DNA from 4 places in the Mesorhizobium sp. M8A.F.Ca.ET.161.01.1.1 genome. Region 4 is predicted to be linked to each of the others. Evidence: riboswitches for the same ligand, from Rfam matches in the RefSeq annotation. Region 4 holds a riboswitch; each other region holds the start of a gene.

Region 1 (7,056 bases), on a different contig from region 4:
TTTCGACGCACTGACGGCGGAGGCGCACCGGCTGGGCCTCAAGGTGATGATCGACGAGGTGCTGTCGCATACCGCCGACATCCATCCCTGGTTCAAGGAAAGCCGCTCGAGCCGCGTCAATCCGAAGGCCGACTGGTATGTCTGGGCGGACGCAAGGCCCGACGGTACGCCGCCCAACAACTGGCTGTCGATCTTCGGCGGCTCGGCCTGGCAATGGGACACCAGCCGCCAGCAATACTACCTGCACAATTTCCTGGCCGAGCAGCCCGACCTCAACTTCCACAACGCGGAAGTCCAGGACGCGCTGCTCGACGTCACCCGCTTCTGGCTGGAGCGCGGCGTCGACGGCTTCCGCCTCGACACCATCAATTTCTACTTCCACAGCCAGGGGCTGGAAAACAACCCGCCGCTGCCACCGGAAGAGCGCAACGACCAGACCGCGCCGGCGGTCAATCCCTACAACTACCAGGATCATATCTACGACAAGAGCCGGCCGGAGAACCTCGCCTTCCTCGAGCGTTTCCGGGCGCTGCTCGACGAGTATCCGGCGACCGCCGCGGTCGGCGAAGTCGGCGATTCGCAGCGCGGGCTGGACGTGGTCGCCGCCTATACAGCGGGCGGCAAGCGCGTGCATATGTGCTATTCCTTCGACTTCCTGGCGCCGGAAAAGATCGGCGCAGCCAAGGTCCGCTCGGTGCTGGAAGCCTTTGGCGAGGTGGCCAGCGACGGCTGGTCGTGCTGGGCGTTTTCCAACCATGACGTGATGCGCCCGGCCTCGCGCTGGGCCGCCGGCGAAACCGACCCGACCGCTTATCTCAAGGTTATCTCGGCATTGCTGATGTCGCTGCGCGGCTCGGTCTGCATCTACCAGGGCGAAGAACTCGGGCTCGGCGAGGCCGACCTGCGCTTCGAGGACCTGCAGGACCCCTACGGCATCCGCTTCTGGCCGGAATTCAAGGGCCGCGACGGCTGCCGCACACCCATGGTGTGGGACGGCAATGCCAGCAATGGCGGCTTCTCCCAGGCAAAGCCCTGGCTGCCGGTGCCGGCCAAGCATCTGTCACAGGCGGTCAACGTGCAGCAAGGTGACGAAACCTCGCTGCTTGAGCATTACCGGCGCTTTCTCGCCTTCCGCCGCGCCCATCCGGCATTGGCCAAGGGCGACATCAGCTTCATCGAAAGCCAGGGCGACACCGTCGCCTTCACCCGCCGGGCGGGCAATGAGGAGATCGTCTGCGTCTTCAATCTGGGCGCTGCGCCAGCGAAGGTTGACTTCGGCAACCGAACCCTGCAACCTTTGGCGGGACACGGATTTTCCGGGCAGGCAAGCACCGGTACGGTCGAACTCGGCGGTTACGGCGCCTGGTTCGGGCGCATAGGCTGAACATCTGAGGAACCACTGGGAGGAAATCAATGGCCGATGTCAATTTGAGACAAGTGAAGAAGTCCTACGGCAATCTCAACATTCTCCACGGCATCGACCTCGACATCAAATCGGGCGAATTCATCGTCTTCGTCGGCCCGTCGGGCTGCGGCAAGTCGACCTTGCTGCGCTCGATCGCCGGGCTTGAGGAAATCACCTCGGGCGAACTCAAGATCGACGGCCAGGTGGTCAACGACGTGCCGCCATCGAAGCGCGGCATCGCCATGGTGTTCCAGTCCTACGCGCTCTATCCGCACATGACAGTCTACGACAACATGGCCTTCTCGATGAAGATCGGCAAGGAAAGCAAGGCCGAGATCGACAAACGGGTGCGGCAGGCCGCCGAAATCCTGCAGCTGACCAAATATCTCGACCGCCTGCCCAAGGCGATGTCGGGCGGCCAGCGTCAGCGTGTCGCCATCGGCCGCGCCATCGTGCGCAATCCAAAAGTGTTCCTGTTCGACGAACCGCTGTCGAACCTTGACGCGGCACTGCGCGTCGCCACGCGTATCGAGATCGCCAAGCTCAAGGAATCGATGCCCAACACGACCATGATCTATGTCACCCACGACCAGGTCGAGGCGATGACGCTGGCCGACCGCATCGTGGTGCTAAAGGATGGCCACATCGAGCAGGTCGGCACGCCCATGGAGCTCTACAAGAACCCCGGCAACCTATTCGTCGCCCAGTTCATCGGCTCGCCGGCCATGAACATCCTGCCGGCCACGGTCGACAAGACGGGCAACCCGACCATCATCAGCCATGTCGGCGGCCGCAAGGCGACGGTGCCGATCGCGACGCCTGCTTCGGCAAAGGGAGCGGCGGTCAGCTTCGGCGTGCGGCCGGAAGATCTCGCGATCGCCAGTGGTGCGGACTATCTGTTCGAGGGGACGGTCGATTATGTCGAGCAGCTCGGCGAGGTTCAGTTGGTCTATATCGACATCGGCCGTGCCGACCTGCCGCTGGTGACCAAGCTGCCGGGCAATGTCGAGGTCAGGCGCGGCTCGACGCTGCAGTTGACCGCCAATGCCGGCGACCTTCATATCTTCGATGCGGATGGACGGTCGTTCGCGCTGCACGAAGCGGAAGCAAAAGCCGCCTGAGGCCAGCCATGTCTCGACAACAAAAAAAGAGAGCAGCGGGCAGGCCCGCCGCTCTCTTTTTATACATCACGACGGCTGGTTAGTTGTTGCCGAAGAGATTGCGGTCTGCGCCGTGAGGGGCGGACTTCTGCACGTCGCCGGACGAGTTGAGCAGCTTGTAGATGGGTGAGTCGCTGTTGCGGACCGAACCCGTATGCGACGTATCGACATTGACGGTCGACGATGCAGTGGGCTGATTGGCGCCATTGGAGCCATAGTTGTCACTGCCGGCGAAAGCGCTGCCGGAGAGGGCCAGAACGGCGGCGGCAGCAATGAGGATCTTGTTCATTTCCAATACTCCTAACGTCTTGAATTCCACGAGTGGCGAGCGAGCCCGCCACTCGCAACAGGCGTCAACGGCCGAAGAGGTTGCGATCGCTACCCGGCCGGGTAGGCGCCTCGGTGGCCGGAGCCGACTTGCCGATCGACGCGGTGTTCGCGTTGTCGGTCGACGTGACAGCCGCCTGGTTGGCACCGCTCGAACCGTAGTTGTCGCTGCCGGCAAAGGCGCTGCCGGAGAGGGCCAAGACGGCGGCGGCGGCAATGAGGATCTTGTTCATTTTAGGTACTCCTGAATTTGTGGCATCCACCCCGCGCGGCAGGGTCGCCCCGCCGCAAGCCGGGGATCGGCTGTTAGTTGTTGCCGAAGAGATTGTGGTCGGCGCCCTGGGCAGGCGTCTGAGCAGCCGGCTCCGACTTGCTGGTCGAAGCGGTGTACGAGCTGTCGACAGTGGCAGCGGGGGTGGCGGCGTTCGAACCGTAATGGTCGCTACCAGCGAAGGCGCTGCCGGAAATGGCCAGAAGGGCGGCGGCAGTGAGAACAATCTTTTTCATTTTGGGTACTCCAGTATTTTTCCGTCCGTCTAGCGGCGTGTCTTGGGATTAAAATCGCGTCGTTCGGACCGCCCCGATGTGGGAGAGCACCTCTGCTGTTTCCAATCACGAAGTTGTTCAGCGTGGACCATGACTCTACCACTTGAAATTGTGCCAGTGATTTCCACATCTGTTATTTTCTGTCGTTATATCAATCAGTTAGCTAAAAATGGCACCCCGATCACCAACTGTATCGGAGGCTCGGCGTTCACACCGTCCTGCACGCACCGTCAACAGAAACGAACCGTTCGGTTCGATTTTAGAATCTGCTAATAGTCACTTTTCGAAACTGTTAACCTTTTCGCCCCCGGCAAAGGGGTCGAAAAAACGGTGCCGGCGCGCCTGGCGACAGAAGGCGATTTGATGATGCGACCCCTGTCACGACGTTCCAGCATGCGTGTCGCGCCGCATGGATGCGATGTCGCTTTCATGCCGATGTCGCAAACCCTGCCGTGATTAGATCAGGCATCTCAGGTGCCGCTGCGTGACGACGGAGCGGAGAATTGGGAAGCCGGTCAGATTCCGGCGCTGCCCCCGCAACGGTGGTGGAGTTCAAGTCGCAACGGGAGACCACTGGGCGTAAGCCTGGGAAGGTGTCGCGATGGTCCGTAAGGACGACTCCAGAGCCCGGAAACCAGCCCGAGATGGCTAGAACTCGACTGATCGCGGTGGGCGGTCAAGAGGCGGATGGTGTTTGTCCGGCTTTGCGCCGATCTGCGTCCAGTCCTTCCTCAATCACCACCAGTTCAGTCCTTGAAAATGAGGACAGGACATGGACGCGCGCAACGACATGCTGAGGCTCTTGAACAGCCGCAGACAAGGCTTTTCGCTGGAACAGCCTTTTTACACCGACCCGGACTACTTCAAGCTCGACATGGAGCTGATCTGGTATCGCGACTGGCTGTTCATCGGCCATGATTGCGAATTGCCCAAGCCGGGCAGCTTCATCACCGTGCAGATCGGCGACTATCCTATCGTGCTGGTGCGCGATCAGCAGGGCAAGATCAACGCCTTCCACAATTCCTGCCGCCATCGCGGCAGCCGCGTCTGCAACAGCGACAAGGGCATGGCCGCCAAACTGGTCTGTCCCTATCACCAGTGGACCTATGAGCTGGACGGGCGCCTGCTGTTCGCCCGCCAGATGGCCGAGGGGTTCGACAAGAGCCAGTTCGGGCTGAAGCCGGTCGCCTGCGAAAGCGTCGCCGGCTATGTCTTCATCTGCCTGGCCAAGGAGCCGGCCGACTTCGCGCCGATGCGGGCGATGATCGAGCCCTATCTCAAGCCGCACCGGCTGAGCGAGGCCAAGATCGCCTTCGAGAGCACGATCATCGAGAAGGGCAATTGGAAGCTGGTCTGGGAAAACAACCGCGAATGCTATCATTGCGCGGGCAATCATCCCGAACTGTGCAAGACCTTCCCGGAAGCACCGACCGTGACCGGCGTGCAAGGCGCCGACAGCGATCCGGAGATGCTGGCGCACTGGGCGAAGTGCGAAGCTGTTGGCCTGCCCAGCAAATTCCGCATCGACCCGGCCGGGCAATACCGCGCCACCCGCGCGCCGCTGCTGCGCGACGCCCAGAGCTACACGATGACCGGCAAGCGGGCGGTGAGGAAGGACCTGTCCGACAGCGTTTCGGCCGACCGCATCGGCACGCTGATGCACTATCACTACCCGACGACCTGGAACCACATCCTCGTTGATCATGCCGTCACCTTCCGCGTGCTGCCGGTCAGCGCCACCGAAACGGCAGTGACGACGAAGTGGTTGGTGCACAAGGACGCGGTCGAGGGTGTCGACTACGATCTCGCCGAACTCACCCATGTCTGGACCGAGACCAACGACCAGGACCGCCGGATCGTCGAGGAGAACGCTTTCGGTATCCTGTCGCCGGCCTATGAACCCGGCCCGTATTCGGAGCTGCATGAAGGCGGCGTCATCCAGTTCGTCGACTGGTATGCCCGCTTCATCGGTCCGCGCCTGGCCGAAGGCGGGCGGCCGGCGCTGCGCAGCGTCGCCTAGCGCATGTCACCCAAAAGTGTGCAGCGGTTTTGGGATCACGACATCCGCAAAATGAAAGGTATGCAGGGATGAATGCGATGACCGACCTTGGCCTCTATCGCCATCTCGACCAGATGGCGCCCTGGAACGACAGGCTGCAGGTGCTGGAAGTGACCGGTGTCAGCGACGAGGCGCCCGACGTCAAGACCTTCACCTTCCGGTCCGACAACCAGACCTGGTTCCGCTACAAGCCGGGCCAGTTCGTGACGCTGGAACTGCCGACGCCGGATGGGCCGCTGATGCGCACCTACACGCTGTCGTCGTCGCCGTCGCGGCCGTTCTCGATCGCGGTGACGGTGAAGGCGCAGGCGGGCAGCATCGGCACACGCTGGATGTTCGATCACCTGGCGCCCGGCTCGCACGTCAAGGCCTATGGACCGGGCGGCGACTTTTCACTGCACAGCCATCCGGCGGCGAAATATCTGTTCGTCTCGGCCGGCTCCGGCGTGACGCCGATGATGTCGATGCTGCGCTGGCTGAACGACTGTGCGCCATGGACCGATGTCGGTTTCGTCAACTGCGCGCGGCGCCCGGAAGAAATCATCTTCCGCAAGGAACTCGAACTGCTCGGGGGCCACATGCCTGGCCTGTCGCTCGGCTTCATGATCGAGGAGCGGTCGAGCCGCGAGGGCTGGTACGGCCATATGGGCCGCATCGACGCCATCCGGCTGCCGCTCCTGGCACCCGATTTCCGCGAACGCGAAATCTTCTGCTGTGGGCCCGATCCCTTCATGCGCGCCGTGCGCGGCATGCTCGAAGCCGCCGGCTTCGACATGGCAAAGTACCATCAGGAAAGCTTTGCCGCGCCGACCGTGGACGAAGTCCCGGCACCGTTTGCCGCGCCGGCTGAAGCCGGCGCGGCAATTTCCGTCGAAGCCGCGACGCCGATCCGCTTCGCGCTTTCGGATGTCGACGCCGACTGCGTCGCCGGCCAGACCGTGCTGCAGACCGCGCGCGCCTCGGGCGTGCGGATACCGGCGGCCTGCGAATTCGGCCTGTGCGGAACTTGCAAGGTGAAGAAAGTCTCCGGCAGCGTCGAGATGAGTCACAATGGCGGCATCCTCGATCATGAGATCGACGACGGCTTCATCCTGGCCTGTTGTTCCAAGCCATTGTCGGCGCTGGAAATCGAGGCTTGATCCGCCCGTCCTTCGACTGATCCCGGAAATGTCGGCGCCTTGCCGGCAAGGTTACCTTGCCAAGGAACGACCGAAAGTCTACAGGCGTTGTCGGTGGAAGCGGTCCTGCTGGCGGGCAGGGATGTAAAGCGGGGCAACAATGAAGCATGAATCCCATGCCTATGCGGTTGCGAGCCGGGATATCGTTTTCGAATCCTTCGATGGCGAGGCCGTGGTGCTCAACCTTGCCAATGGCAAATATTTCGGCTTCTCCGATTCCGGCAGCAAGGCGTGGCAGGTGCTTTCGTCCGGAGCGGACGCCCAGGCTCTGATCGGGCTGGCCGCGGGCGGCTCGACAATAAGCCACGCCGAACTCGAACACTTCATATCGCAGCTGCTCGAACTGGGTTTGCTGGTGCGTTCGGAAGCGGCGGCGCAGCC
Region 2 (7,056 bases), on a different contig from region 4:
CCACCGGGCAGGCGATCGTCGCGCGCTTTGCCGTCAAGCCGACCTCGTCGATCCTGACGCCGCGCAAATCCATCGACAAGGACGGCAACGACGTGGAGGTGATGACCAAGGGTCGCCACGACCCCTGCGTCGGCATCCGAGCCGTGCCGATCGGCGAGGCCATGGTTGCCTGCGCCATCGCCGACCACTATCTGCGGCACCGAGGACAGACAGGAAAGGGAATAGGCAGTAGGGATTAGGCAGTAGGCCAGTCTGCCCGCCCGAAAGAGCCAAAATTTCCTTTCCCTACTGCCTATTGCCTATTTCCTGCGAGCGAAGCGAGCATTTCCATGCCTTACGACCAGAAGAAGATCGTCGAAGCCATCCGGGCTTTCGAACGCGGCGAGATCGTCGTCGTCATGGACGATGATGGGCGTGAGAACGAGGGCGACCTGATCGTCGCCGCAGTCCACTGCACGCCGGAGAAGATGGCCTTCATCGTGCGCAACACGTCGGGCATCGTCTGCACGCCGATGCCGCGCGAAGAAGCCAAGCGGCTGAACCTCGCGCCGATGGTCGCCGACAATGATTCGGCCCACACCACCGCCTTCACCGTCAGCGTCGACTTCAAGCACGGCACGACGACAGGCATTTCAGCCGACGACCGCACGCTGACCGTGCGCAATCTTGCCAACGGCAATGTCGGCGCTTCGGATTTCGTCCGCCCCGGCCACATCTTCCCGCTCATCGCGCGTGAAGGCGGCGTCTTGATGCGCTCGGGCCATACCGAGGCGGCCGTGGATCTGTGCAAGCTCGCTGGCCTGCCGCCAATCGGCGTCATCTCGGAACTGGTCAACGACGATGGCACCGTCAAGCGCGGCCCGCAGGTACAGGCTTTCGCGGAGGAACACGGCCTGAAGCAGGTTTCGGTCGCCGATCTGATCGCTTACCGGCAACGCAAGGAAACGCTGGTCGAGCGCGTCGCCTGCTCCGACATCGAAACGCTGGGCGGCAAGGCGCAGGTCTTCACCTACACGCTGCCCTGGGACACGATGCATCACGTCGCCATCGTCTTCGGCGACATCCGCGACGGCGAGGACGTCCCGGTGCGGCTGCATTCGGAGGATGTGGTGACCGATGTGTTCGGCACCAGCCACCGGCTGGACGCCATCATGAAGGCGATGGGCGAGCGCAAGCGCGGCGTCATCGTCTATCTCAGAGAGGGCTCGGTCGGCGTCGCCCACCAGGAGCGCAATCGGCCGGTGTCGGGCGACCGCGAGGACCATGAAGAGGCGCGCCGGCGCGAGAGCGAATGGCGCGAGATCGGGCTTGGCGCCCAGATCCTGAAGGATCTCGGCATTTCCTCGATCAACCTGATCGCCTCACGCGAGCGCCACTATGTCGGCCTCGAAGGCTTTGGCATTCATATCGCCAAGACCGAGATTATCTGAGCTCAACAAACCCTGGCGGTCATTCGGCAGGGATTGCCGCCTCGCATCCTTCCAACTCGCATTCGTGGGTGGCGAGGCTGCGCTGGCCGAGCAGCACCGTAACCAATGCGATAACGCCTGATGCAACCGAAACCCAGAACCCGTTCTGGGCGCCGAACGCATCCACCACCGCGCCGGCGGCGAAGGAACCGAGCGCCATACCGATGCCGATGCCGGTCATCACCCAGGTGATGCCTTCGGTCAGCATCGCTTCCGGCACATGCCGTTCGATCAGGCCGAAGGCGGTGATGAAGGTCGGCGAGATCGCCACGCCGCTGATGAACACGGTCAGCGCCAGCAGCGGCACCGTACCGGCGGTGAGCGGCAAAAGCGTGCCAAGCGCGACCAGGGCGACCGCGATTGCCAACTGGCGTTGCAGCGGTGCTTGCAGGTTGAGGGCGCCGACGATGATGCCGAGCACGAACGATCCCAGCGCATAGACGCCGATGACAAGGCTGGCGGCGCCCGGCTGGCCGAATTCCCCAGTGATGGCCACCGTGCTCACTTCCGTCGTCGCGAAGGTCGCGCCGATGAAAATCAAGGCAAGGGTGATGATCTGCACCGGCCGCAGCCTTATTGCCGAGCCGCTCGTGGCACGGTCCACCGGCCGCACCTGCGGTTCGGTCGAGCGCTGCAGGATGAAAGCCGTTGAACCGATGGCCAGCAGCACGGTGCTGACCAGGACGCCGGCTTCAGGAAAGAGGCCTGCGCTGAGCCCCACCGACAGCGACGCGCCGGCAATATAGACCAGTTCGTCCGCCGCCGATTCGAATGCGAAAGCGGTGTTCATCTGCGGCCGTCCTCTGAAGATCTCGGTCCAGCGGGCGCGCACCATTGCCGGCATGCTGGGCATGGCCGCGGCCGCCAGTGCCGAGACGAACAGCGTCCAGACCGGCCAATCCTGATTGGCTGCCGAGATGAGGACCGCGAAGGCGATCACGGTGATGATGGTGGTGGGGACCACGATGCGTGTCTGGCCCAGACGGTCCACCAGCCTTGATATTTGCGGCGCCACGAAAGCGTTGCCCAGCGCGAAAGTCGCCGAGACCGCGCCGGCCAGCCAGTATTCGCCACGCGTCTGAGACAGCATAGCCACGATGCCGATCGGTGCCATGGCGATCGGCAGGCGCGCCAGGAAGCCGGCGGCCGCAAAGCCTTTGGCTCCGGGGGCGCGAAAGATTTCCGAATAGGGGTTTTGCATGGCGGGTTCCTCGACAAAGGATGAAGCGACAATTACATACGATGCGTATGAATGTCAGATAGTTCATACGTAGCGTATGTCAATTGGCATACGAGGCGTATGTGAATAGGTCCAGAACCATGCACAAACCCCGCAAGGAGATGATTGCCGAGACGCGAGCCAAGCTGATCACGGCGGCCCGCCAGGCTTTCGGCACCATTGGCTACGCCGAAGCGTCGATGGACGATTTCACCGCGTCGGCCGGACTGACACGCGGTGCCCTCTATCATCACTTCGGCGACAAGAAGGGACTGCTGCAGGCGGTTATCGCCGAGATCGACGCGGAAATGGCCGCCCGGGTGAATGAGGTCGCGGCGAGGGCGCCGACCCGCTGGCAGCATTTCGTCGACGAATGCACGACCTATATCGAAATGGCGCTGGAGCCGGAAATCCAGCGCATCATGTTCCGGGATGGCCCGGCCGTGCTGGGCGATCCGGCGCAATGGTCTAATGCCAATGCCTGCGTCGGTTCAATGACCGATCATCTGACGGCGCTGCAACAGGAGGGGATGGTGGTGCCGGGCGTCGATCCCGAAACGGCGGCGGGGTTGATCAACGGTGCGAGCAGTCAGGCCGCACAGCGGATCGCCAACTCGAACGATCCCGAAGCGACGTCGAGAAAGGTGGTGGCCGCGTTCAAGCAATTGCTCGAAGGCCTGCTCGACAAACCGGAAGCACGGCCAAACTGAGCCGCCGTGGCGCTTCCGCCACCGCCTCCAATTGACAATAGCTGGTTTGGGCGCATCCTCCACAGCCACCTCTGGGGGATTCGGGGCATGTGGGATTTCGATATCGGCAGGTCGGTATCCATCATGATGCGGACCTGGCCTTTCATTGTCTTTCGCATGATCGTCTATTTCGGCATCACGCTGGCCTACATCATGGCCACCGGCACCGGTGCCTCGGTCGGCTATGGCGTCGGCCATATCTCCACCGATCCCGACGGACCGTTGTCCTTTGCCCTTTGGGGCGGCGTGGTCGGATTCGGCGTCGTCTCGATCGCTGTCTACTGGCTGCGCGAATACATCCTCTACGTCGTCAAGGCAGGCCATATCGCCGTCATGGTGCATCTGATCGACGGACATGACGTTCCCGACGGCCAGAACCAGATCGCCTACGCGAAAGAGGTTGTGACCGAGCGCTTTGCCGAGGCGAACATCCTTTTCGTCGTCGACCAGCTGGTCAAGGGCGCCATCCGCGCCATCACCGGCCTGCTGGGCGGCATCGCGGCCTTCCTGCCCATTCCCGGCCTGAGCGGCCTGGTCTCGTTCCTCAACACGGTGATCCGCCTGTCGCTGACCTATGTCGACGAGATCATTCTCGGTTACAACATCCGCATCAATTCGTCCTCGCCCTTCGAGACGGCGCGGCAAGGCGTGGTGCTCTACGCCCAGAACGGCAAGACCTTGGTCAAGAACGCCGTCTGGCTGGCGGTCATCATGTGGGGCGTGTCTTTCGTGATCTTCCTGCTGATGCTGGCTCCGGCAGCCGCCATTCTTTATGTCATGCCCGGGCAACTCGCCGGCTGGGCTTTCGTGCTCGCCATCGTCTTTGCCTGGGCTTTCAAGGCGGCCTTCATCGAGCCATTCGCCATTGCCTGCCTGATGCAGGTCTATTTCAAGACCATCGAGGGCCAGGTGCCTGATCCGGCCTGGGACGCCAGGCTGGCCGAAGCCTCGTCGAAGTTCCGGGAACTCAAGGACAAGGCGCTCTCGACCTTCGGCGGCTCGCGCTGGGGCACGGCCGCCGCGACGCATTGATCGGCGGGGCTGGTGGGCGCACCTGTGACGGTGTCGAGGCGGGCCACCGCCGATTTGAGCGGTGCCTCACCCTGGCCGCAAAACGTCTCGCTCATGATCAGGTCGGACAGCGTCAGGCGTCGGCCCCAGCCATGCGTTTCGAGGTCCGGTTTCGGCGCGAACTCCGAGACACGACCGACGCAGAGATAGGCGATCGGCGTCACGTGATCGGGGATGGACAGCAGGCTGTTCAGCGCTTGCGCCTCGATGATGCTGACCCAGCCGACGCCAACACCCTCGGCGCGAGCGGCCAGCCAGAAATTCTGCACCGCGCAGACCGTGCTGTAGAGGTCCATTTCGGGGTTGTGCCAGCGCCCCAGCGGCGAGCCTTTCGAGCGCTCGCGGTCGCAGGTGATACAGATGTTGAATGCGCTTTCGCAAATGCCTTCGAGCTTGAGCTTGCGGTAAATCGCCTGCCGGTCTGCCTCGATTGCCGGCAGTTCCTGTTCACGCGCGGCAAGGAACAGGTCGCGCACCTCCGCCCGTCGCTTGGCATCGCGAATGACGATGAAATTCCAGGGCTGCATGAAGCCGACCGATGGCGCGTGGTGGGCGGCAAGCAGCAGCCGCGCCAGCACTGCATCGTCGATCGCCTCCGATGTAAAATGGCTGCGGACGTCGCGCCGCGTGAACATGGCGCGATAAACCGCGTCACGCGCTATCTGATCAAATCCATCGCCCAATGGAGCGGTCATGGCTTCCGGCATCGCTTGTCCCCTTGCGATTGCAGCAATTCAAATTCTCAGAGCGAACTTTGCGCGTCCAAGAGGACCCACATCGCTCTGATGTCATCCGCCTGACCATGCGGATGACGATGCCTGCCAGGCCGGTCTTCTGGCTCGGGATCAACCCGCGTCCGGTGCCTTCCCGTCATCGACAGTGGCATTTACCGGCGCGGTCCCCCTTACAGCGTTGGGCACGCCACGGAATTCAACCGTGTTCCCGATTCTCCCGCCGGAGCATTTGCAGCCAAGTGAAATCATTTGGCGTCGCAGAATGCGGCTAAAACAAACAGACCGGCAGGCACCAGGCAGTGGCGGCAACCTTACGCCGAAGCCCCGGCGGCGCCAATCCCCGCAGCGACGCCAATGGACGCAGGCGTGATTTTCCCCAGCGATCAAGCCGCCACGCATGGCCATTACGGCGTCGGGGCACTAGATAGGGGAGATGGCTACCCGTCTCTACACGCACCCCATCTTTCTCGAACACGTCACCCCGCCGGGTCACCCCGAGCGGCCCGACCGCCTGCGCGCCATCGAGCGCGTGCTCGACGACGAAGCTTTTGCCGCGCTCGACCGCGTCGAGGCACCGCAAGGCGACGAGGCGACGATCCTCTACGCGCATCCCGCCGATTTCGTCGCGCGTGTCCGCGCCGCCATCCCCGACGAAGGCATTGCCCACATCGACGCCGATACCACCGCCAGCCCGAAGAGCTGGCAGGCCGCGATCACGGCGATCGGCGCCGCCAACGCCGCCGTCGACGACGTCTTTGCGGGCCGCGCCGACAATGTCTTCGTCGCCGCCCGTCCGCCCGGCCACCATGCCGAAAAGACCACCGCAATGGGCTTCTGCTTCTTCAACACGGCGGCGATCGCTGCCCGCCATGCGCAGAAGAGGCACGGCGCCGAGCGTGTCGCCGTCGTCGACTGGGACGTGCATCACGGCAACGGCACGCAGGATATTTTCTGGGACGATCCGTCGGTGCTCTATTGCTCGACGCACCAGATGCCGTTGTACCCAGGCACCGGGGCGAAGAACGAGACCGGTGCCGGCAACATCGTCAACGCGCCGCTGGCGCCACAGACCGGCAGCGAGGTGTTTCGCGATGCCTTCCTGTCGCGCGTGCTGCCATCGCTCGACAATTTCGCCCCCGACCTGATCATCATTTCGGCCGGCTTCGACGCGCACCACCGCGACCCGCTGGCCGAGATCAATCTGACCGAGGACGATTTCGACTGGGCGACCGGCCAGTTGATGCAGCGCGCCGCACGCCACGGCGGCAACCGGCTCGTCAGCCTACTCGAGGGTGGCTACGATCTGCAGGGATTGGCATTTTCGGTCGCCGCCCATGTCGGGCGACTGATGAAAGGATGAATGATGAGCGGTGAGATCAATGAAGACGTCAAGGCGATGAGCTTCGAACAGGCACTCGACGCGCTGGAGAAGATCGTCGATGATCTCGAGCGTGGCGACGTGCCGCTCGACCAGTCGATCCGGATCTACGAGCGTGGCGAGGCGCTGAAGGCGCATTGCGACCGGTTGCTGAAGGCAGCCGAAGACAAGGTCGAGAAGATCAGGCTGTCGCGCGATGGCAAGCCGGTTGGAACCGAGCCGCTCGACGCGGACTAAGGCTCCGAGCAGCCTTACCGATTTTTGGACACGATCATGATTGAGGATACAGTTCGTCCCGATTGAAACGGACCAGAGGAGGTTTGGAAACGATGTGCAGAAACATCAAGACCCTGTTCAATTTTGATCCGCCGGCAACCAATGACGAAGTCCGCGACGCGGCACTCCAGTTTGTCCGCAAGCTGAGCGGAACGACGCG
Region 3 (7,056 bases), on a different contig from region 4:
GATGCTTGTCCGTCTCGATATCGGGATTGCCGCCAAGTGCCGCCTTGGCGCTGACGATGCCCTGATCGGCAACGGCAAGCTGCTGCTTGGCCTTGTCGAGATCATTCCTGGCCTCATCCAGCGAAGACTTGGCATTGATCCCTTTCTGGGCAAGATCGGCGGCACGGTCATATTGCGACTGCGCATAGGCAACTTCGCTGCTGGCGGATTTCTCCTGTGCCATCGCCTGGCTGTAGGCGGCGCGCAGCTGCTCGACATTGAGGCGCGCGGCGGCCACCGCTGCGTCGGCCTGGGCAAGCGCGATCCGGTAGGGCTCCGGGTCGATGGCGAACAGGAGATCGCCCTTCTTCACCGTCTGATTGTCCGATATGGCGACCTGGACGATACGACCGGCCGTGTCGGAGGCGATCGACACCTTGGCCTGCTGCAGATTGGCGTTTTCCGTTTCCTGGTAGCGCCCGCCCGTCACCCAGACATAGCCGCCGCCGATGACCAATGCCGCCGGCAAGGCGAACATCAGGAAGAAGCGGCCGATGCGGCGCTTCTTCGGCGCCGGGGCCGGCTGCACGGGAGGAGCGACCGCGACGGGAGCGGCGGCCGGCTGGGCAGGCGCTTCCATCTCCACCTTGGGAGCGTTTTCTTCGACCTTGGCTACCGCGTTCATGCTGCCGCACCTTCCGCACTCTTGATCTTTTCGAGCGACGAAGCTTCGCCGTCCGTCAGATTCTGTACGATCACATCCAGCGCCCGGATCAGGACGCGTCGATCTTCGGGCGAAACGCCGCTGAGCGATTCCTCATAGACCTCGCCAGCAAGGCTCTTGACGTCCGCATAGGCCGCGTTCGCCTTCTCGGTCGGGAAGATCATGCGCACGCGCCGGTCGGCCGCGTCGGAGCGGCGTTCGATCCAGCCGCCCTCCTCCATCCGGTCTACCAGGCGTGAGACGCTGATCGGCTCGATTTCGAGCAGTTCGGCGAGCCGCGCCTGTGCTACGCCCGCCTCCTTGGCAACGCGGACCAGAAGCCGCCATTGCGCCGAAGACAGGCCGAGCCCGCTGGCGCGCGCCTCAAAGCGCTTGCGCATCAGGCGCTGCACGTCGTGGATCAAAAATCCCAATCTGTCGATGCCATCTGCAACCATGAGCGATAGATATAATAAGCGTGCTTACTATTCAAGATGCCACAGCGCGATGAAAGCCGGCAAAATGCGCATGGCAGGCCTGCAATCCGATCCTGGTTAGCGGCAGATGAACGTGTACCCGTGCGCAACAACGCTCGGAGGGCACGTCTTCACAGGCGGTTTCGGACAACCATGGTGACGACGAAGAACGCGCCGAGCGAGCTGGTGATGATGCCGATCGGCAGTTCCTGCGGCGGCAGCAAGGTTCGGGCCAGGAGATCGCTTGCCAGCAGCAGCACCGCCCCGAACAGCGCACAACTTGTGATCAGGCGCAGATGCAGTGGACCGGCCAGCGGCCGCGACAGATGCGGTATCATCAATCCGACAAAGCCGATCACGCCGGCGACCGAGACGAGGATTGCCGTCGAGAAAGCGGCCACGAGAAAAGTCGTCCTGCGCATGCGCGCCACCGGCACGCCTAGACTCTCGGCGGCGCTCTCACCGGCGAGGAAAGCGTCCAGGCTGCGATGGCTCCACAGCCCGTAGGCCGCGATCGTGCCGGCGCCCACCGCCCCCAGCCATACATTGTCCCAGCGCGCCAGCCCGAGCCCGCCCATGGTCCAGAACAGGACCGAATGAGCCGCGCGCTGGTCACCGGCAAAAACCAGATAATTGGTCAAGGCCGTGAACATGAAGGAAACGGCAAGACCGGCGAGGATCAGCCGCTCAGGACCTTGCCCCCTCACCCGCGCCACCAGCAAAAGCACGATGGAGGCGGCGAGGATGCCGCCAGAGAACGCAGCCACGGGCAAGGTCCAGATGCCGAAACTGTCGCCGAACACGGTAATGACGGAAACCGCGCCGGCGGCGGCCCCCGACGACAGGCCGAACAGGAAGGGGTCGGCAAGATCGTTACGGGTCACCGTCTGCAAAAGCGCGCCGACGATGCCCAGCCCGCCGCCGACACAGATCGCCAGGATCGTGCGCGGCAGCCGCAGGTCGACGACGATCTTGCCGACCGGGCCCGATATCTCAGGCTCGTCCAGTCCGACGGCACGGCCAAGGGCGGCGATGACATCGCTCAGAGGTATCAGCGTCGAGCCATAAGCGATCGACAGCAGCGCGAGAGCGACGAGCGCCCCCGCGCCCGCCGTCATGGCCAGCGTGAGGGCCCTGTGCCCTGAAAGCGCGCCGGATTTGCGCTCTCGGGCAAGATCCATCAGAACGCTTCCGGATGCATCGCCCTGGCGATCTTGCCGATGGCTTCGATGTTCGCCGGTCCTGGTGTCAGCTCGGCATAACGAAGCGCCACGAAGCGCTCGTTCCTGACCGCGTCCGTCTCCTTCATCGCCGGGTGCGCCTTCAGGAAATCGAGCAGTTTCCTGTAGCCGCCGCCGTCCTGATAATCGAGCAGGATGAGGAATTGCGGATTGCGCGCCGCCACCGTCTCCCAGTCCGTGTTGCCCCAGCTCGTTTCCAAGTCGGCCATGATATTGTCGCCGCCGGCCGCCGAGATCATGGCGCTGGGGATGGCGAATTTTCCCGCGGTAAACGGCTTGTCCTCGCCGGAATCGTAGAGGAACACGCGTGTTCCCTTCGCGCTGCCAACCTTGGCGCTGCCGACCTTGGCGCTGATCTCGGCGAGTTGCGCCTTCCAGCCGGCAACAAGCTGTTCCGCTTCTGCCTCCTTGCCGAAGATCTTGCCCAGCTTTTCGACGTCGCCATAGAGCAGGTCCATGGAGGCGGCCGGGCGGCTCTTGTCGAGGTGGACGCAGCTTTCGGTCAGTACCAGCGTCTTGATGCCGTGCGGAGCGAGCGTGTCGGGCGTCACGTCGCCGCCGGGCTTCATGCCGTAGTACCAGCCGGCGAAGAAGAAGTCGGGCTCGACGGCGACGAGGTTCTCCAGGGTCGGATATTTCGGCGCCAGTTCGGGAATGGCACCCTGTTCGGCCTTGAATTCGGGGCCGACCTTGTACCATCCACTGATGCCCGTCAGGCCGACGATCGAAGGCTGCAGCTTCAGCGCGAAGGCCATCTCGGCCATGTTGAGATCATGGATGACGGCGCGCTTCGGCGGAGCGTCGAAGGTCAGCGGCTTGCCGCAGCTGTCGACGGTGACGGGGAAGGCGAAGGCCGTCGAGGCCAGCAGCGAGAGGGCGAGCGAGAAGGCAAGGCGTTTCACGGATTTGCTCCTTGGTTGAACCGTGTCGGACGATGAGGGGCGTTGATCAGGATGGCGGCGAGGCGCGGTTCGGAAGGTCGAACACCGTCAGTTCGCGATCCTCGGTGGGATGGCGCAGGCGAAACACGTCGACGCCGAAAATCTCGCGGATCAGCTGTTGCGTCAACGCCTCGTGCGGCGGCGCCAGCGCCTGCAGCCGGGCTTCGTTCATCACCGCGACCCTGGTGGCGAAGGGTGCCACCAGGGTCAGATCGTGCAGCACCGCGATAACGGTCATGCCGAAGCCGGCCACCAGTTCGAGCAGCTGCGCGCGGGCGCGCGGGTCAAGGTGGTTGGTCGGTTCGTCGAGAAAAAGGATCTTGGGCTCCTGCGCGATGGCACGCGCAAGCTGGGCGCGCTGGCGTTCGCCACCAGACAGCGAGCCGATGCTCCGGCCGAGCAACGACAACAGGCCGGTCCGGCGCAGCGCGTCCACCACAATGTCGCGTTCCTCGCTCCGGCCCCTCAGGCCGGCATGCGGGACGCGGCCAAGCTCGACATAGTCGATCACCGCCAAACGCGGATCCGGTTGGTCGCTCTGGCCCACGACGGCGATATGCAGGGCCCGCTCGGCGGGCGAAATCCTGTCCAGGCGCCGCCCGCCAAGCTTCACCTCTCCGAAGCTCGGCCTGAGCATGCCGGACAACATGCGCAGCAACGTGGTCTTGCCGGCGCCGTTGGGGCCAATGATGGCAAGGCGGTCGCCTGATGTCACCGACAGGCTGACCGCATGGACCAGATGCCGGCCATTCGCTATCGCGCCCAGGTCGCACGCATCGAGAAGCGGCGTTGTCATCGACTGCCTTCCGCCAGCTTGCCCGCCCCCGGAATGCGGGCAAGCGTCTTGCCGGCCAGGCGCGGCGGACGTTGTCCGGAATTGCACCAGCCGTCGGCAAGCGAAGCGTAGAGCCGGGCAAATCGCACGAGGTCGGCGGCGTCGGCCTGCGCGTCGATCGACCCGAAGAGATAGGCGGCCTTGCCTGGTGCCTGGAAAGCCACCGTCAGGGGACGCGCGCAACCCGCCATGCAAGCCACGCCCTCGACCGTGAAACCATGCGCCACGTCAGGCTGGGCCGAGAGGCGGGAGCGCAACTCGGCGCACAAACCTTCGCCCGACCTGACGCCGGTCGGCACGTCGCGGCAAAGGGTGCACACGATGATCTGGTGCATGGGGCTGGGCTGAATACGATCGATTGCGCCGTCCAACTTCACGTCACTTTCAAAACTGGCGACGGAAGAATGTTGGTCGACCGGCCGACAAGACCGATGTCCACGTCTCCTCCCGGCACACCCCGTCCGGTCAACTCAGTGATGGCAGGTCTCCTGGCTCACGGGTCTCTGCGCAATCCTGCCTTCCCAGCCTTGCCGGCCAGTGGCGTTCCGGATCTTGCTCGCCGCTTACAGTTGCGGGGGCAGCCGCGGCCTCGACCCAAAAACCGGGTCTCACCGCGTTCCCTTTTCACCCCTCGCCTTTCGGCTCGGGGACCATCACGAGTCGCAGCCTATGCCGCGAGCGATTTCGAGGCAAGGCGATTGCCTCGTTTTGTTATAACAGAACTCATACGAGAGCAAGCCTGCCGTCGGCATGGGCGCGGACGGACTTTGCGTCCACGCCTGTCAGCGTTGCCGTTTTCGATTTTGCGCCATGCGCAATTTCGATCAAACTGGCCGGGCAACGAGGCGCCAGAGTGAAGACGCCACATGCGAGGAGCACATGAACCCGACCGAGAAAGCGCTATGGTTTGTCGAGAGCCACCTGCCGGAGGCTGTTACGCTCGACGACGTCGCCCACAGCAGCGGCGTGTCGCGCTTTCATGTGACGCGCGCCTTCGGCGCCGCCACCGGCCGTTCCGTCATGGGTTACATGCGCTCGCGCCGGCTGACCGAGGCGGCGCGCAGGCTCGCCGGCGGCGCGCCCGACATACTGTGCGTCGCGCTCGACGCCGGCTACAACTCGCATGAGGCTTTCACCCGTGCCTTCCGCGACCAGTTCGGCACCACGCCGGAACTGGTGCGCGCGCAAGGTTCGACCAAGACACTCGATCTCGTGGAGCCTATCTTGATGGACCATACCCTGCTCACCAGCCTTGAACCACCGCGCTTCGAGACCAGCCGACCCTTCCTCATCGCCGGCTTCGGCGAGCGCTACAGCTGCGAATCGAGCGCCGGCATTCCGATGCAGTGGCAGCGTTTCAGCCCTTATATCGGCAACATCCCCGGCGAAGTCCCAGGCGTTTTCTACGGTGTCTGCCTCAATGGCGACGATGCCGGCAATTTCGACTATGTCGTCGGCGTCGAGGTGTCGGACTTCTCCGACCTGCCGAAGGAATTCTACCGGGTGCATGTGCCGGCGCGGAAATACGCCGTTTTCACGCATCGCGAGCACATCTCGACCATCCGGCGCACGATCAACACGATCTGGAACAGCTGGCTCCCGGCCTCCGGCCATGAAATCGCCGACGTGCCGGAATTCGAGCGCTATGGGCCCGAATTCGATGCCCGCACCGGTAATGGCGGGCTGGAGATCTGGGTGCCGGTCAAGGCATAGAGGCGCCGCTACAGCTCCAGATCCCAGTTCTGGCCAACCAGATCCTTGCCGAAGGAATGGTGAGGCTCTTCCTCGGTCAGCTTGAAACCGGCCGCCTGGTAGATGTGCCGGGCCGCGGTCAGAATGTCGTTGGTCCACAAAGTCAGCGTCTTGTACCCCCTGGCGCGGGCAAAGCCGATGCATTCCTCGACCAGCCGTTTGCCGATGCCGAGGCCCCGCGCCGACGGTTCGACATAGAGCAGCCGCAGCTTGGCCACCTGATCCGACTTGCGCACGACGAAGACCGAGCCGACGACCTCGCCTTCCCGCTCGGCGATCCAGCCGCGCTCCCATTTCGGATCGAATTTCTTTACGAACTCGCCGAGGATCTCAGCGACCAGCGCCTCATAGGTTTCGTCCCAGCCATAGTCCTGCGCGTAGAGCATGCCCTGGCGGCGCGTGACCCAGCCGATGTCGCCAACCTCTAGCGGCCGCAGGATGTAAGGCACCTTGGGTTCCGGTCTGTCGCCGAGCAGGTCCTGAACGATGCGCATGGCCTTGACCAGCCGATCCTGGTCGACGGGCGCCAGTCGATCGAGCAGCGCTCGCACCTGGTCGTGCGAATCCTGGTTGAGCGGCGCGAAGGCTTCCCTGCCCGCCGGCGTCAGCGCGATCGAGGCGCGGCGCGCGTCCGCTTCGGTGGCTTCGCGCTCGACCAGACCGCGCTCTTCGAATTTTTTGAGCAAACGGCTGACATAGCCGGGGTCGAGGCCGAGATCGCGCACCAGGTCGCTGGCGACGAGCCCGTCGCGATGGGCAAGCTCATAGAGCACCCGCGCCTCGGTAAGCGAAAAGGTGCTTTTCAGCCAGCCTTCGTCGAGCACACCGATCTGGCGGGTGTAGAAGCGGTTGAAGGCGCGCACTGCGTCGATGCGTTCCTTGCCGGGGTGGTCGTGGATCGTCATGGCACTCCTCCTGTCGTGGACAGGATCAATCATTTAGTTGACTTAGTCAATAAAGTCATTGCAACGAGGCGCTTCACAACTTCGTCATTCTAGCAGAAGGAGCGAAGCGGAGCGCAGCCCCTAGAATCACGACATCGCAAATGCAGGCGCCAATGGCGAACGCCGAAACGTCACCCCATCGGCAGCACCGGCCAGCGGTCGACGATCCTGCCACGGGAAAGCAC
Region 4 (7,056 bases):
GCTGGCGTTGCGGCTTTGCTCGCCACCGTGCAGGGACGGGAGAGTTTCGGCGCCTACGTCCTGTCGGGCTATGCGCTTGCGATGCTGCTCAACGTGGCTTTTCCACATCTCCTCGTCACAATGGTCACGCGCCGCTATATGCCGGGGACCGCGACCGCTCTCGCATTGAACCTGCCGGTCACCGCGGCTCTGCTGCATCAGGCATTTCGCGAGGGATATATTTCGGCGACCGGCTTCGCCTTGACGGCGCCCGCCATTGTCCTGGCCATCGTGCTTCTGCTCCCGGTGCTGTTTTATGTCGGCCGGAAACTGCTTCCGGACACGGCAGGCGCTCCAGGCAAGGCTTCTGACTGATCCCGCCGGACCTCAGATCCAGCGCCGCACTCTTTTTGCATAGTCGCGATATTTCTTGCCGAATTTCGCCGCCAACATCTTTTCCTCGCGCTCGATCGCGACCTTCTGGGTGACGAAGGCGGCGACGAAGGCAAGCAGGAAGAACCAGGCGATGCCCGAGACGAAGGCAACGCCGATCAGCATCAGCGTGTTGGCCAGGTACATCGGATTGCGGGTGACGCCGAAGGGACCGGTCGTGACGAGATGATCGGGCACGGCGTTGGGATTGAGCGTTGTCCTGGCCCGTATCATGGTGCGGATCGCGGTGAACCAGAGGACGGCGACAGCGAACAAAGCCACCCAACCGGCGGCGAACAGGATATCGCCCAGCAGGTCGCCGATCCAGGGCAGGGGATAGAGCAGGCCGAGGATGATGCTGAGGGCGATTGCGGCGACGTAGATCACCGGCGGCCACGGTATCAGCCCAGGCTTCGGCTCCGTCATTGCGTCCCTCCCTCCGTCATCTTGTCCTCGGTCTTGGCGGTACACGTTGCGGCAAGATCGGACAGATGCGCCCTGAAGTCCGCAGTCTGGTCGTTGTTGTAGAGCCGATCAAGAGAGCCTTCACCTTCGAGAGTCTCGAGCATACAGCCGCAATAGCTCGAACAGAAGGTTGCGTTGCGCATCTGCTCGCACGAGCGCTGGCAGGTTTTCAGGAAATTGACCCGCGGGGGGTCGACCTGCGCGGGCATCACTTGCGAGAACAGCCAGACGCAACCGATCAGCAGCGGCTGGTGGATCAGGTAGAAGGCCAGGCTGTGGCGGCCGATGAAGACCAGAGGATTGGCCCAGCGGCCTGGCACGCGGCTCGCCAGACGTGCCCGTATACCGGAAGCGGAAGCGAGTTTCGCCGCCCCGAGGCCGAGAAGCACGGCGCCGAACCATGGAAACAGCGGCACATAGTCGTTGGAGCGCGGATTGATCGCCGACAGGCCGATCCACCACAGCCACGGATGATCGAGGGCCTCGAAGCGCAGGTAGGCTGGCGCCGCGATGACGAGCGCGGCGACGACAAGCGTCAGCAGCGCCGGCAGGCGCAGGAAGGCGAGGCCAAGCAGGCTCGCCAGCGCGATCTCGTGCAGGATGCCGAAGAAGATGAACCCGTCGGGCGTGGCGATGCGGGTGACGACCGAGATGGCGACCGCCGCGCCGGCGACCATGGCGGCCCGCTTCCAGAAACCGTTCCAGCGGATCTGTCGGCCATGGGCGAGATAGAGGCTGACGCCCACCAGGAACAGGAAGGTCGAAGCGATGCAGCGGGCGTAGATCTTCCACCAGCCGAAGGCGGTGAGACCAGGGTCGGTGTAACCGAAGAATTCCAGGTCCCAGGTGAAGTGGTAGCTCGCCATCGCGATCAACGCGATGCCGCGCACGATGTCGATGGCGACGATTCGCTTCGATGGCTCCGGAACGGGTGCGGTCGGCGTGTTGATGCTCATGGTCTCGTGATCTGATTCAGCCCCTCCAAGACGACTATCACGGTTGCACCGGATAGAAGAAGACCGGTCGCCCTGGCCCGGACCGCGCGGCGGAGCCCGCGCCAGCCGCCGGGTTTGGGCCAGCGCGGGAAAGCCTTTGACCGGCTTCGCTTTTTGCCGGGTGTGCGTCGGTTTCCTCTTAATGGGCCTGAAATGTCCGCGCCAGATTTGGCGCCGCGATTCTGTTTGGGGAAGCAATGTCCACCCATGTGCGCCATCCGATCTGGCTTCCGGCCCTCAAGGCCGCGGACGCGCGCACCTTCGCCTCGCTCTACGCGGTCGAATCCTTCGCCCGCGCCATGGTGTCGAGCGTCATCCCGATCCAGGCCTACGAAATCCTGCACAACGAGCAGGTCGTCTCGATCCTCTACACCGTCGTGTCGCTGCTCGGCCTGTCGGTGACCCTGTTCATGCCGATGCTGATCCGCCGCTTCGCGCGGCGGTGGGTGTACACCGCCGGCGCCTGCCTGCTTGCCATAGGCTCGCTGTTCTTCGTTTCCCATACGCTCGCCGGGCAACTGGCCGGCATGCTGTGCCGCGTCATGGGCGCCAGCGCGCTGTCGATCACGCTCAACCTCTACATCATGGACCACATCCGCAAGACCGACTTCATGCAGGCCGAATCGCTGCGCATGGCGTGGTCGATGGTTGCCTGGACCTGTGGGCCGACGCTCGGCATCTTTCTTTACGCGCATTTCGGCATCTATGCCGCGCATGGTGCGGTGGCGGTGTTCGCCCTGGCCTTGCTGGCGCTGTTCTGGACCTACCGGCTGGGTGACAACCCGTCGATCCGCCCGGGTAAGACGCGGCCGGCCAATCCGCTCGCCAATATCGGCCGCTTCGTGGCGCAGCCGAGGCTCAGACTCGCCTGGCTGATCGCCTTCGGCCGCTCCTGCTTCTGGACGACATTCTTCGTCTATGGGCCGCTGTTCATGGTCATCACCGGGCAGGGCGATATCGCTGGCGGCCTGCTGGTCTCGGCCGGCAACGCGCTTTTGTTCATGGCTATCTTCTGGGGCAAGGCAGGAAAGCGCTTTGGCGGCCGGCGCACCATGACGTTTGCCTATTTCGCCATGTCGGCATCGCTGCTGGCCGCCGGCACGATCGGAGCGACAGCACCGTTGCTGACCGGCGCCTTCCTGTTGTGCGGCGCCTTCTTCACCATCGCGCTCGACGCCCTGGGTTCGACCGCCTTCATGCGCTCGGTACGCTCCTATGAGCGGGCGCAGATGGCGGCGGTCTACCGCACCTATCTCGATTTTTCCGAACTGACGCCGCCGCTGGTCTATTCGGTGGTGCTGGCGTTCTTCGGCCTGGGATCGGTGTTCGTCACCCTCAGCCTGCTGGCGGCGTTTTGCGGCTTCATGACCTGGCGCTACCTGCCGAAGTCCCTGTAGGTATGTCGATATTCAGGTGATGCCGGCCTGACCTGAATCTCGACATACCCTCATGTCACCGCCGCATGGCGCTCGCGCACCCAATTGTGGAAGCGGTGCAGATCATATTCCTCGGGCATCAGCACGCCGGCTGTGTGGCGCATCGAGCGCAAGCCCTTCTGGTTGACCTCGCAGATGGCGGCGTCCTCCTCCAGCACCTGTGTGCCAAAGGTGATGATGTTGTCGATATCGGTCTCGGCGAGGGCCTCGGGCGCGAACAGCCACTCCGCGACAAGCTCCGTCTGTTCGGGACCGAGCGGCACCAGGCGCACGGTCCTGACATAGTCGACATGGCCGACGATGAACATCGAGGGCAGGCTGGTGGCATAGGTCTGGCCGGCGCTGCGTTCCGCCGGCTTCAGCCCTGAGAAGACCGGCCCGTGCGTCTGGCCGTCGCGCGACCAGGTCTGGGCGCCTGCGCGCAAGCCGCCGGAAAATTCCGGCGCGTCATTGTCGGCGTGGCGGAGCCATTCGGGATCGTCATGCCGGCTCATCAGGCCGCGGCCATAGATCGGCACCAGCCGCGACAGGTCCTTGTGGACGCCCGGACAGTGCAGGCACTCGTTGAAGTTTTCCCAAAAGATCTTCCAGTTGCAGTTCATGACCTTGCGCAGCACATGGCCTGAGACCAGCGTTTCGAGCGGCCAGTTGCCGAGGTTGCCGGACGCGGGATCGAAGGAGGATTGCGCCGAGCCGGCGGCATCTTCAGCAAGATTGACGAAGACGAAGCCGCGCCACACCGAGAGCGCGACGCGATAAAGCGGGTGATCGGCCTTGTCGAAGCCGTCAGGCAGCGATTTCGACGGCACGCGCACCAGCTCGCCGCGCAGCGAGTAGGACCAGGCGTGATACGGGCAGGTTATCAGCCGCGCTTTCAGGCGGCCCTCGCTCTCCTGGCAAAGCTGCGAGCCGCGATGGCGGCAGGTGTTGTGGAAGGCGCGCAGCTCACCTGTGTCGTCGCGCAGCACGAGGATGTCCTGCGTGCCGATGCGGAATCGGCGGAAGGCTAGCGGCTGCGCCAGATCGGCCTCGCGGCAGACGAGCAGCCAGTCTCTGTACCAGATGGCGTCGAGATCACGCTTATAGCTCTCCTGGTCCCAATATGCCGATGAGGGCAGCGTCGGCTCGGTACGGGTCAGCCCGTTATAAGGATCGCGCTCGCTGGCATTGGGCTGCATGGCTGGCTTCCTGTGAGGCTTGCCAGCCGACACCCGGCCATGAAGTTTGTCAATCAGGACGGGATGGGAGCGGCTTTGCCGATACGACGCTCCTGCGCTGGCGGCTGTCGGAATTTGGTTTGCCGCGCGCGGCGAATTTCCCTATAGTCACCAACGTCGTCGGTTCCTTTTTGGGAGCCAAGAGGGAATGCGGTGCGGGCGAGGTTTCGCCCAATGCCGTGGCTGCCCCCGCAACTGTGTGCGGTAGTCCTCTCCATATGCCACTGAAGATTTTTCTTCGGGAAGGTGGGGAAGGGCGCTTATCCGCGAGCCAGGAGACCTGCCGGCGGCGAAAAGACTGACTTCTATGCCCTCGGGTGGAGGGCGAAAGGACTGGAAATGACCACTGCTACCGTCTCCCTCGGCGCCTCCGTCTCCTCGCAGTCGCGCTTCATGCAGCTCGCGCTCGCCGCGCTGCTCGGCATTTTCGTTGTCGGCTTTGTCGGCTTCTCGCACATCGATGCGGTCCACAACGCCGCCCACGATTATCGCCACTCGATGGCGTTTCCCTGCCACTAACTGGGATCTGACATCATGAACCTTTTTCGCAACGTCGTGTTCGTCGCGGCGATCGCGGGGCTCGTGGCCGGTGTCGTTCTTGCCTGCATGCAGGCCTATGCGACCGTTCCGCTGATCCTGAAAGCGGAAGTCTACGAAAAGGCAGGCGGCGGCCATCATCACGACCATGGCGCGGCACCCGCGGCAACCGATACCGGCGCCGTGAGCACGGCCGCTCCGGCAGGCAATGCCATGAGTTCCGCCGCGCCGGCAGCGGAAGCAGCTGCTCCGGTAGCGGAGGATGAAGGCTGGGCGCCGGCCGACGGCTTAGAGCGTTTCGCCTTCAGCGTGCTTGCCAATATCGTCACCGGCATCGGCTTCGCATTGGTCCTGGTCGCGGTTTCGGAATTCGCAGGCGGCGTCGGCAACTGGCGCCAGGGCGTTTTCTGGGGTCTGGCCGGCTTTGCCGTGTTCACACTGGCGCCTGGCCTCGGCCTGCAGCCGGAGCTGCCTGCAATGCCGGCGGCCGATCTCCTGCCGCGCCAGATCTGGTGGTCGGCAACGGTGGCGGCAACCGCTATCGGCCTTGGCCTGATCGTGTTTCGCAGATCGCTGCCGTTGACCATCCTCGCGGTCTTGCTGATCGTCGCGCCGCACATTGTCGGCGCGCCGCAGCCCGACAGCTTCGAGACACCGATCCCGGAAGGCCTGCACCATCAGTTCGTGGTGGCGGTGACGGTGACAAATCTGGTGTTCTGGCTGGTGCTCGGCGCGGTCGTTGGCGTGGTTCGCGGGCGCTTCACCGGCACGGCGACCAGCCTGCGCGACAGCTTTGCCTGATCTGGGCAAGCTGACCTTCATCATCGGTGGTGCGCGCTCCGGCAAGAGCGCGCACGCAGAAACCCTGGTGGCGGCGTTGCCCTCGCCATGGGCCTATATCGCCACGGCGCAAGCCTATGACGACGAGATGCATGAACGCATCGCGCTGCACCGCTCGCGGCGCGGCGAGGGCTGGTCGACCATCGACGCGCCACTCGACCTTGCCGAAGCCCTGGAGGCGTTGCCGGATGATCAGCCGGTGCTTGTCGACTGCCTGACGCTGTGGCTGACCAATCACATGCTGGCGGATCACGACGTCGAGGCCGCGTGCCGACGGCTGGCGGACGTTCTGTCGCGGCCGCGCGGGCCGTGGTTCGTGGTGTCGAACGAGGTCGGGCAAGGCATCGTGCCCGACAATGCGCTGGGGCGGCGTTTTCGCGACGACGCCGGTCGGCTCAACCAGCGGGTCGCCGCGGTCGCCGATACGGTGCTCCTGATGGTGGCGGGGCTACCGCTCAAGGTGAAATGAAATGACCGAAGACAAGGGCTCCAAAGACCGGGATGAAGAACGCCATCGCGCCAAGATGGCCAAGCGCAAGGCGGTGCAGGACGCCGAGGTCGCGGGCAAGACGATCGAGAAGGGGTTGCTGATCGTCAACACCGGCCCCGGCAAGGGCAAGACCACGGCCGCCTTCGGTCTCGCACTGCGGATGCTCGGCTACGGCAAGCGCGTCGGCGTCGTCCAGTTCATCAAGGGCAAATGGCACACCGGCGAGAAGGACGCTTTCGCCGCCTTCGGCGACCGGATCGTCTGGCATGCGATGGGCGAGGGGTTCACCTGGGAAACGCAGGATCTGAAGCGCGACATCGCGGCCGCCGAAGCCGCCTGGGCCAAGGCCGTGGAATTGATTGGCGACCCCTCGATCAGCCTTGTCGTGCTCGATGAACTCAACATCGCGCTGCGCTACGATTATCTCGATCTCGACAAGGTGGTTGCCGCGCTCAAGGCTCGCCGCGAGGGCCTGCACGTTGTCGTCACCGGTCGCAACGCGAAGCCGGCGCTGGTCGAGGCGGCGGACCTGGTCACCGAGATGGGGCTGACGAAGCACCATTTTTCCGCCGGCGTAAAAGCGCAGCAGGGCATCGAGTTCTAGAACACCAGGATTGCGATCACCGCGATCAGCCCAAACAGGCCAATCAGCAAATAGTCGGCGA

The links. A riboswitch is a leader RNA that binds a small molecule or an ion and turns the genes downstream of it on or off. The one in region 4 is predicted to bind cobalamin.
Region 1: linked by a shared signal. The riboswitch ahead of EN804_RS26935 (aromatic ring-hydroxylating dioxygenase subunit alpha) and the one ahead of EN804_RS08870 (CbtB domain-containing protein) in region 4 are both predicted to bind cobalamin.
Region 2: linked by a shared signal. The riboswitch ahead of bluB (5,6-dimethylbenzimidazole synthase) and the one ahead of EN804_RS08870 (CbtB domain-containing protein) in region 4 are both predicted to bind cobalamin.
Region 3: linked by a shared signal. The riboswitch ahead of EN804_RS13615 (DUF1636 family protein) and the one ahead of EN804_RS08870 (CbtB domain-containing protein) in region 4 are both predicted to bind cobalamin.

Annotation. Positions count from the first base shown of each region.
Region 1 is NZ_SRTD01000014.1:101,671-108,726, reverse strand. It holds gene EN804_RS26960 (alpha-glucosidase) at 1-1,384, shown strand, start outside; gene ugpC (sn-glycerol-3-phosphate ABC transporter ATP-binding protein UgpC) at 1,414-2,526, shown strand; gene EN804_RS26950 (DUF680 domain-containing protein) at 2,606-2,854, opposite strand; gene EN804_RS26945 (DUF680 domain-containing protein) at 2,919-3,125, opposite strand; gene EN804_RS26940 (DUF680 domain-containing protein) at 3,199-3,399, opposite strand; cobalamin riboswitch at 3,894-4,096, shown strand; gene EN804_RS26935 (aromatic ring-hydroxylating dioxygenase subunit alpha) at 4,211-5,458, shown strand; gene EN804_RS26930 (hybrid-cluster NAD(P)-dependent oxidoreductase) at 5,536-6,636, shown strand; gene EN804_RS26925 (PqqD family protein) at 6,776-7,056, shown strand, end outside.
Region 2 is NZ_SRTD01000011.1:100,662-107,717, reverse strand. It holds gene aroC (chorismate synthase) at 1-239, shown strand, start outside; gene ribB (3,4-dihydroxy-2-butanone-4-phosphate synthase) at 330-1,430, shown strand; gene EN804_RS24285 (MFS transporter) at 1,450-2,670, opposite strand; gene EN804_RS24280 (TetR/AcrR family transcriptional regulator) at 2,790-3,398, shown strand; gene EN804_RS24275 (hypothetical protein) at 3,486-4,469, shown strand; partial or broken gene bluB (5,6-dimethylbenzimidazole synthase) at 4,634-5,143, opposite strand; cobalamin riboswitch at 5,315-5,497, opposite strand; gene EN804_RS24265 (histone deacetylase family protein) at 5,676-6,602, shown strand; gene EN804_RS24260 (exodeoxyribonuclease VII small subunit) at 6,606-6,857, shown strand; gene EN804_RS24255 (DUF2277 domain-containing protein) at 6,950-7,056, shown strand, end outside.
Region 3 is NZ_SRTD01000004.1:415,157-422,212, reverse strand. It holds gene EN804_RS13640 (HlyD family secretion protein) at 1-664, opposite strand, end outside; gene EN804_RS13635 (MarR family transcriptional regulator) at 661-1,140, opposite strand; gene EN804_RS13630 (iron ABC transporter permease) at 1,290-2,276, opposite strand; gene EN804_RS13625 (ABC transporter substrate-binding protein) at 2,339-3,301, opposite strand; gene EN804_RS13620 (ABC transporter ATP-binding protein) at 3,348-4,136, opposite strand; gene EN804_RS13615 (DUF1636 family protein) at 4,133-4,510, opposite strand; cobalamin riboswitch at 4,636-4,845, opposite strand; gene EN804_RS13610 (AraC family transcriptional regulator) at 5,055-5,888, shown strand; gene EN804_RS13605 (helix-turn-helix domain-containing GNAT family N-acetyltransferase) at 5,897-6,832, opposite strand; gene EN804_RS13600 (DSD1 family PLP-dependent enzyme) at 7,003-7,056, opposite strand, start outside.
Region 4 is NZ_SRTD01000003.1:43,930-50,985, reverse strand. It holds gene EN804_RS08895 (HXXEE domain-containing protein) at 1-354, shown strand, start outside; gene EN804_RS08890 (isoprenylcysteine carboxylmethyltransferase family protein) at 367-837, opposite strand; gene EN804_RS08885 (DUF1624 domain-containing protein) at 834-1,832, opposite strand; gene EN804_RS08880 (MFS transporter) at 2,069-3,268, shown strand; gene EN804_RS08875 (aromatic ring-hydroxylating dioxygenase subunit alpha) at 3,319-4,485, opposite strand; cobalamin riboswitch at 4,629-4,827, shown strand; gene EN804_RS08870 (CbtB domain-containing protein) at 4,864-5,043, shown strand; gene EN804_RS08865 (CbtA family protein) at 5,059-5,862, shown strand; gene cobU (bifunctional adenosylcobinamide kinase/adenosylcobinamide-phosphate guanylyltransferase) at 5,855-6,370, shown strand; gene cobO (cob(I)yrinic acid a,c-diamide adenosyltransferase) at 6,372-6,995, shown strand; gene cbiB (adenosylcobinamide-phosphate synthase CbiB) at 6,992-7,056, opposite strand, start outside.